2 regions of the Pseudarthrobacter sp. TRD_SC_9 genome follow, and region 1 is predicted to be linked to the other one. Evidence: riboswitches for the same ligand, from Rfam matches in the RefSeq annotation. Region 1 holds a riboswitch; the other holds the start of a gene.

What was found. Region 1 has a riboswitch for thiamine pyrophosphate ahead of ACWA13_RS16715 (ECF transporter S component). Riboswitches for the same ligand answer to the same signal wherever they lie in the genome.
Region 2: another riboswitch for thiamine pyrophosphate. It lies ahead of ACWA13_RS10180 (bifunctional hydroxymethylpyrimidine kinase/phosphomethylpyrimidine kinase); the one in region 1 lies ahead of ACWA13_RS16715 (ECF transporter S component).

Annotation. Positions count from the first base shown of each region.
Region 1 is NZ_CM143956.1:3,562,472-3,566,566, reverse strand. Features, by position in the region: gene ACWA13_RS16725 (alpha-mannosidase) at 1-605, shown strand, start outside; gene ACWA13_RS16720 (ROK family protein) at 706-1,614, shown strand; TPP riboswitch at 1,823-1,958, shown strand; gene ACWA13_RS16715 (ECF transporter S component) at 2,021-2,671, shown strand; gene ACWA13_RS16710 (ABC transporter ATP-binding protein) at 2,671-4,095, shown strand, end outside.
Region 2 is NZ_CM143956.1:2,178,823-2,182,917, forward strand. Features, by position in the region: gene rpmA (50S ribosomal protein L27) at 1-146, opposite strand, end outside; gene rplU (50S ribosomal protein L21) at 208-513, opposite strand; gene ACWA13_RS10180 (bifunctional hydroxymethylpyrimidine kinase/phosphomethylpyrimidine kinase) at 847-2,415, opposite strand; TPP riboswitch at 2,406-2,503, opposite strand; gene ACWA13_RS10185 (Rne/Rng family ribonuclease) at 2,581-4,095, opposite strand, start outside.

The sequences.
Region 1 (4,095 bases):
TCGGCTTCCAGCGCCGCGCGACCCACGTGAACACGAGCTGGGAGGCGGCGAAGTTCGAGACCTCCATGCACCGCTTCGTGCTGGTCGAGGAGGACGGCTTCGGCGCCGCGCTCGTGAACAATTCCATCTACGGGTACGACACGTCCCGGGCATCCGATGATGACGACCTCACGACCACAGTCCGGCTGTCGTTGCTGCGTGCCCCTCGATTCCCCGACCCCGACACGGACCACGGCCACCACAAGATCGAGGTGGGCTTCGTCATCGGGGCGGATGCCGCGATCGCAACGGCCGAGGGCATAAAACTCAACGCCCCGGCAACGCTCGTGCGTGGCGCGAACGAAGTAGAGCCACTGATCTCGGTGACCGGCCAGGGCATCATCGTATCGAGCGTTAAGCTCGCCGACGACCGCTCGGGTGACGTCGTTGTTCGCGTGTACGAGTCGCTCGGCCGGCGCACGCGGGGCGAGCTGTCCGTGGGCTTCGCATACGCTGGCATCCGCGAGGTCTCGCTCATCGAGGACAACATCAATAACGCGCGCACCGGCTGCGAACTATCCCTTAAGCCGTTCGAGGTCCGCACCCTGCGCATCGCACGGGCCTGACCCGGCACGTCCGAACCGGGAAAATCACAGCCGCTGGCGGACCTCGCCGACGGCACGAGGATTCTGCGACTCCTCAGTTGCACATAGCGTGGAGGTGGTCATGAACAGCGTAACTATGGCTGTGGATATGGGCGGAACGAAGGTCGAGGCCGCTTTGGTGGACGCGCAGGGTGCGGTGTTGACGCGGAGCCGTCGGCGTGCGGCGACAGGCCCGGGCGCGGGACCTGCCGAGCTGCGGTCCGCGGTGCAGTCCGTTGTGGCGGGGGCGCTCAAGGCGCAACCGCCGGGGTACCTGCTCGAGGCGGTGGGAATCGGCAGTGCAGGCCCTATGGACAGCGTGGCGGAGACGGTGTCACCGTTGAATCTCCCCGTCCGAGACTTCCCGATCGTCTCGGTCGTGCGAGATGTCGTAGGAGAGACGCTTCCGGTCAGAATGGCGCTCGACGGTCTGTGCATTGCCTTGGCAGAGTCCCGCTTCGGTGCCGCGACGGGTGTCTCAACCAGTGTGTCGATGGTGGTCTCCACAGGAATCGGCGGCGGGATCGTGATCGGCGGAGCACCGCTCGTCGGCGAGCACGGCAATGCCGGGCACATTGGTCAACTCCGCGTTTCCAGCGAGGAATCTCCGGAGTGCGGGACGGTCGGCACCCTCGAGTCAGTTGCTTCAGGGCCGGCCTCGGTGGCGTGGGCGCAGATGCAAGGATGGACCGGCCAAAATGGCGAAGATCTGGCGCGCTGTGCCCGCTCCGGTGACAGACTGGCACGGGCAGCGATCGAACGATCGGCAAAGGCGGTTGGTCAGGCACTCGCAGGAGTCTGTGCGCTGCTGGACGTTGACCTCATCGTCATCGGCGGCGGGTTTTCCCATGTCTCTGACGACTATGTCGGCCTGGTCGAGGCGTATGCGCACCGCGCTGCCGTATTGCCCGCGGCGCAAACGGTGAAGGTCGTGCGGGCTGCGCTCGGCTCCGACGCCCCCCTTGTTGGTGCGTCCTTGCTTCGACCCTGACCATCTCATCGCGGGAACACCCCGACCAGGGAAGTACTGCAGAGCACGTGTTGTGGCCCCGGGGCATTGGCCAACAGGCTGTAGGGCAATTGCGGGCCACTCCGCAGCAAAGCCCGCATCTAACAATCGTTGGAGCCGGAGAAGCCTTTCGCCTCCGCCGCTCCCGCGGAGCGCCGGGTGTAAACTGGACCAGCCCATAAGGGTGGATTTATCACGACAGGGGAGCGCCGCCGTCGTACTCCGCAGTAATGCGAAGACGGATGGGCGCTGAGAGTGCGGGCTGCCGCAGACCCTCGAACCTGATCCGGTTAGTACCGGCGCAAGGGAGTCGAGTTCTCAGAGTTACCGGACAACGGGTTATTTGCCCGCCGGAATACTCTCCCCTCCTGTACCTCAGGAGGAAGAAATGACAACTGTAAGCACTAAGAAGACCGGCAAAAGCTGGCGCGTAGTGGACATAGTGGTGGCTGCGCTGATCGCGGTGACCGGTGGCGTGATTTTCTGGGCATGGTCCCAGGGCGCCGGCGTGGTGTCCGCACCGATGAACGCGGTGTACCCGCCGCTGACCGGCCTGATCGCCGGCGGCTGGATGATCCCGGCGGTGCTGGGAATGCTGATCATCCGCAAACCGGGCGCGGCGATTTTCTGCGAAACCGTCGCTGCCACCGGCGAACTGATTATGGGCTCGCAGTACGGTGTGACCGTGCTGATTTCCGGCCTGCTGCAGGGCCTGGGCGCCGAGCTGGTGTTCCTGTTCCTGGTGTACGGCCGCATGAGCAAAGGCCGTTTCCTGCACCAGAAGTACAACCTGACCGCCGCGCTGCTGGCCGGGGCGGCCGCCGGACTGTTCTGCGGCCTGAACGACTCCTTCATGCCCTGGGGCTGGAACATCCTCTACCCGGGCGCTGACAAGCTGGTGTACATCATCTTCTGCGCCATCTCCGGCGCCGTCATCGCCGGCGCGCTCTCCTGGGTAGCAACGCGCGGCTTGGCCAAAACCGGTGTGCTGAGTTCCTTCGCGTCCCGCAAGGCCGCTACGGAGCCCGTCTTCAACTGATGCCAACAGCCGACGACGGCGTCCGCCCCGCCGCCATCACCGCCCAGGGGTGGGGGTGGCGGCACGCCGGACGGACCACACCGGCCGTGGCCGGCCTCGACCTGGACATCCGCCCCGGCGAACGGGTGCTCCTGCTGGGCCCGTCCGGATCCGGCAAATCCACCCTGCTTCACGCCCTCGCCGGGGTGCTGGGCGATGAGGAGGACGATGCCGACGAATCCGGTTCCCTCCTGATCGACGGCGCCCCACCCCGGGACCAGCGTGGCCGAGCCGGTCTCATGCAGCAGGACCCGGAAACCCAGGTGGTGCTTTCGCGCCTGGCAGACGACGTCGCCTTCGGCGCCGAGAACCTGGCCGTCCCGCGCGACGAGATCTGGCGGCGCGTCCACGAAGCCCTGGAGGACGTAGGCCTGCGCGACTCTGGTTCAGGCTCTGCCGGGGGCGGGCTGGAACTGGACCACCCGACGTCGGCCCTGTCCGGCGGGCAGAAGCAGCGGCTTGCGCTCGCCGGCATCCTGGCCATGCGTCCCGGTCTGATCCTGCTGGATGAACCCACCGCTAACCTGGACCCCGCCGGTGTGCTGGAAGTCCGCGACGCCGTGGCCCGGTGCCTGGATAAAACCGGTGCCACGCTGGTGGTGGTGGAGCACCGCGTCGCCGTCTGGAAAGACGTGGTGGACCGGATTGTGGTGCTGCAACCTGGGAGTTCCTCGGGCTCCGGTGTGCTGTTCGACGGTCCGCCGGACCAGGTGCTGGGGCAGGCGCGCGAACTGCTGACGACGGCGGGAGTCTGGGTACCGGGGTATGTTCCGGTGACGCGCCCGCGGACTGAGCCCGCTGCCGCGACCATGCTGCTGGCCGCCGAAAACCTCGCAGTGTCCCGCGGAAGGGCCACCCGCCGGGGGCTACGTAAAGTACCGCCCCCAGCCGTCCAGACAGGGGTACAGGCAACGGTCCGCGCGGGGCAGGCACTGACCATCACCGGCCCCAACGGGTCTGGAAAATCAACGGTGGCGCTGACTCTTGGCGGGCTGTTGGAACCGGCTGGCGGGACTGTATCGGCCGGCGTCGAGCTTTCCCGTGGTGCCGGGATCGATCCGTACCGCTGGAAGGCCAAGGAACTGATTGCCCGGATCGGCACGGTCTTCCAGGAACCGGAGCACCAGTTTGTCACCAGCCGGGTGCTGGATGAACTGACCTTCGGCCCCCGCCACCTTGGCCATGGCGACGAACGCGTGGACGAGCTCCTGGAGCGGCTGCGGCTCACGCATCTGGTGGACGCCAACCCTTACACGCTCTCCGGCGGTGAGAAACGGCGGCTGTCCGTGGCCACCGTTTTGGCCGCGCACCCGCAGGTGCTGATCCTGGATGAACCCACGTTCGGCCAGGACGCCAATACCTGGACGGAGCTCGCGTCCCTGCTC
Region 2 (4,095 bases), 1.4 Mb from region 1:
GCACCCGGGTGGAAGTGGGTGCCGCGCTGGCGGACGATGATCTCGCCTGCGGAAACGACCTGGCCGCCGAAGCGCTTCACGCCGAGGTACTGGGCGTTGGAGTCACGACCGTTGCGAGTGGAGCTCGCGCCTTTTTTATGTGCCATTTGATATGCCTGCCTTAGGAATTCTGGGAATCTGAGGGGAAACCTGAACGAGTAACCGAAGTTACTTGATGCCGGTGATCTTGACCTTGGTCAGTTCCTGACGGTGACCCTGGCGCTTCTTGTAACCGGTCTTGTTCTTGAACTTCTGGATGACGATCTTGGGACCACGGAGGTCTTCCAGGATCTCAGCCGTAACAGTCACCTTGGCCAGGTCCGCGGCAGCGGAAGTGACCTTGTCACCGTCCACCAGAAGCAGCGCGGGCAGCGAAATAGTGCTGCCGGCTCCACCGGGGACGCGGTTCATGGTAACGAAGTCTCCAACGGAAACCTTCTCTTGGCGGCCACCTGCGCGGACAATCGCGTACACTGGGGAACTCACTTCTCTCGACGTCATTACTAAATTTGCGTGCGGAACCTGGACTCAAAATGGTCGGTTCCCGCTGTGCCTCAACGCCGTGGATTCCCCGGGGGGACCCGTGAGCTATTACCTGGACTTGCCGATTGGCTGGTCCGGGGAGTCATAACCCAAGTGTTGGCGTAAGCACCGAAGATCCAGTTTACGCTAAATCTGGCTCCGGCCGCAAATGAGGCTGGTTCCGGGCTATACCGTACAAGTCGCTAAGCAATCACTGAGCAATACTGGACGAACATTCGGAACCTAACTATCTTACCCGTACGCACAGGACAATGTCCGCCAGGCTCAGGCAAACCGGCGCGGCGCGTCGAAGAAATCCACCTCGAACCGGCAGGACTGGGTAAAGGCAGCCAGCATGGCCGAGCGGTCGGCCGCAGATCCGTTCCTTCCCGCAGCGTCGGCGATGGCGATCGCCTGCCGGGTGGCTTCGGCGAAAGCTTCGTCCGCGTAGGTACGGAGCCAGTCTGCGTACGGATGCCCCACCGGTGAATCGGCCGCCAGGAACTGACCGTGGAGTCGCTCCCCCACTTCCGCATACAACCAGAAGCACGGCAGTACCGCTGCAACCAGGACCCCGTAGCTGCCCTCGGAGGAGGCCGCCAAAAGATGATCGACGTAGCTTTTGGTCACCGGTCCCTGGCCCGTGGGTGACGGGCGGCCAGCCAGCCAGGTCCTGTGCAGCTCCGATTCGACCTCAAGGCAGCTCAACGCCGAGCGCGCCCAGAACATTTGCTCCGCCTCGGTGGGTGCCAATGCGCTTGCCCGCGCCAACACCCTCGAGTAGCCGTTCAGGTACAAGGAGTCCTGGCTCAGGTAATACGCGAAGTGCTTCTCGGTCAGGCCACCGGACGCCAGTTCCCGGATGAAGTCCAGTGCGTAGATATCGTCCAGGTAAGGCTCCGCTTCACGCCGGAGCAGGTCTAAGAAACTGCCAGGCAGGTCAGTCCCCGTGCCGTCCGTACCCGCAGGGACAAGGTGGTGGAAGTGATGGACGGGGCCCTTTCCACTTCCGACGGCGAGGCTGCCGCCCCCTGCCAACGCGCCTTCCAGCCAGGGCTTGACCACCGCCAGCGCTTCCTCCCAGTTGCCGAGCCTCGCCATCACGGTGGCCATGGCGGAGGACAGCGAGCAACCCGTGCCGTGGCTGTTATTGGTGGCAATGCGGCGCCCCTGAAACTCCACGACCTCCGAGGACAGCAGCCCCGCACTGCTGACGAGGGCATCCGGGCAGGTACCGCCGTCGAGGTGTCCGCCCTTGACCAGGACCGTGGCACCGCTGACCTTGGATAGGCGTTTACCCTGCTCCAGTGCGCCCGCCCAGTCCGGTGCGGGCTCCTCCCCCAGGAGAATTGCCAGTTCCGGAAGGTTGGGCGTGATGAGGTCCGCAAGCGGCAGCAGCCTGATCAGCGCTTGCTCGGCCTGTTCCTTGAGCAGCCGGTCCCCGCTGGTGGCGACCATGACAGGATCCAGGACCACGACGGCGGGACGCACCTTCCGCAACCAGTCCCCGACCACCGTGATCACTTCTTCCTCACCCAGCATGCCGATCTTGACGGCATCAACAGTGATGTCCTCGCTGATGGCGTCCAACTGCTGCGCCAGGAAGGAGGCCGGCGGAACGTGGATGCCCCGGACGCCGCGCGTGTTCTGTGCCGTGAGTGCCGTGATGACGGCCATGCCGTAACCGCCACTGGCCGCGATGCTCTTCAGGTCAGCCTGGATCCCGGCGCCGCCGGATGGATCCGAACCCGCGATGGACAACACCCGGGGAATCGAATGCTTTGAGGGCTGGATGAACGTGCCATTGCTGGCTGTGCTGGTTGACGTTGCAGGCAGTACGAATGACGAAGTCACGTGGACATCCCTTCGCCGGTGCTAACCGGACAGGTTCAACGGGTCTTATCTCAGCCGGCTCCGATGCCTGGCACCCCGTGTCAGTACTACAGCCTAACGCAGACGAAAAAGGGCCCGGTCCCGCGGACTGCAACTTCCGGGACCGGACCCTTTACTCAATAAGCGCTAGAGCTCAGATGCCGGCACGCCCACGCCCAGGATGATCGGCTGGGAAGCATCAGGCTTGCTGGCCTGCGCAACCGCCGCGGAGACCGGAGCCTTCGCTTCATGGCTGTGTGAACCTGTGGCAGCGGGAGCCGGCGTGTGCTGCTCAACACTGGTCTCGTTCGCTGCACCCTGCGCACGGCTGGCGCTGCGGTTGCGGCGCGGACGGCGTGAGCGTGACGGGTCTGCTGCTTCGGGAGCGGCAGCCACTGCCGGAGCAACGGACACCCTACGGGCGCCAGTTGTCTCGGTCACCTTTTCGGCCGCAGGTTCACCCAGGTGGGCGAACGCTTCGGCGAGGCTGTCCAGCGTGAGCTTGGGCTGCGGCTGTTCCTCCTCCGCGTGGGCGACCGAAGGCAGCGCAACCTGCTCGCCGCCGAACGTCAAAACAGCAGCGGGAGCCGCGGCCGGAGGCTGGGGAGCGGTGGTTTCAGGTGCCCGTGTTTCGCGCACCGTTTCAACAGCAACCGGAGCAACTGCCGGAGCAGCGTGTTCTTGGTCATGCTGGTGGGCAGCATGTGCGGCGGCGGCGATGTTGGCAAGTGCTGCGCGGGTTGCCTCGGCTTTGGCGTGGCGCTCGGCGTCGATCGGTTCGGATTGAACGGTGTGCACCACGGCCGCCGGTGCTGCAACGTCAAGCTGCTGGCCGCCGCGTCCGCGACGGCGCTTACGTTCGCCCCGTGCAGGCTGCGCCTCAGTGCGGGGTGCCTCGGTGCGCTGGTTGTCGCTGCGGAACGCGTGGTGGTCAGCGGCCACTACATTGGCGCGGCGGTGCTCCACAGGTTCGTCGTGCGTGACTATACCGCGCCCTGCGCAGACCTCACACTGCTCGCCAAAGACTTCCAGCAGACCGGTGCCCATGCGCTTGCGCGTCATCTGGACCAGGCCCAGTGATGTCACCTCAGCGACCTGGTGCTTGGTGCGGTCGCGGCCCAGGCATTCCACCATGCGGCGGAGCACCAGGTCCCTGTTGGATTCCAGCACCATGTCGATGAAGTCGATCACGATGATTCCACCAATGTCGCGCAGGCGCAGCTGGCGGACCACTTCCTCGGCAGCTTCGAGGTTGTTCTTGGTGACTGTCTCTTCCAGGTTGCCGCCGCTGCCGGTGAACTTGCCGGTGTTGACGTCCACCACGGTCATGGCTTCGGTGCGGTCAATCACCAGCGAACCGCCCGAGGGCAGGAAGACCTTGCGGTCCAGTGCCTTGGCAATCTGCTCGTCGATCCGCCAGGCAGCGAAGATGTCCTGGTCCTGGGTCCACTTCTCAAGGCGGCCCACCAGGTCCGGCGCCACGTAGGTCACGTAGGCCTCGATGGTGTCCCAGGCCTCCTCGCCGGACACGATCAGCTTTGAGAAGTCCTCGTTGAAGACATCGCGGACAACCTTGATGGTGAGGTCAGGTTCTCCATACAGCAGCTCCGGGGCCAGGACCTTGGTGGACTTGGCCTGCCCTTCAATGCCCTCCCACTGCGC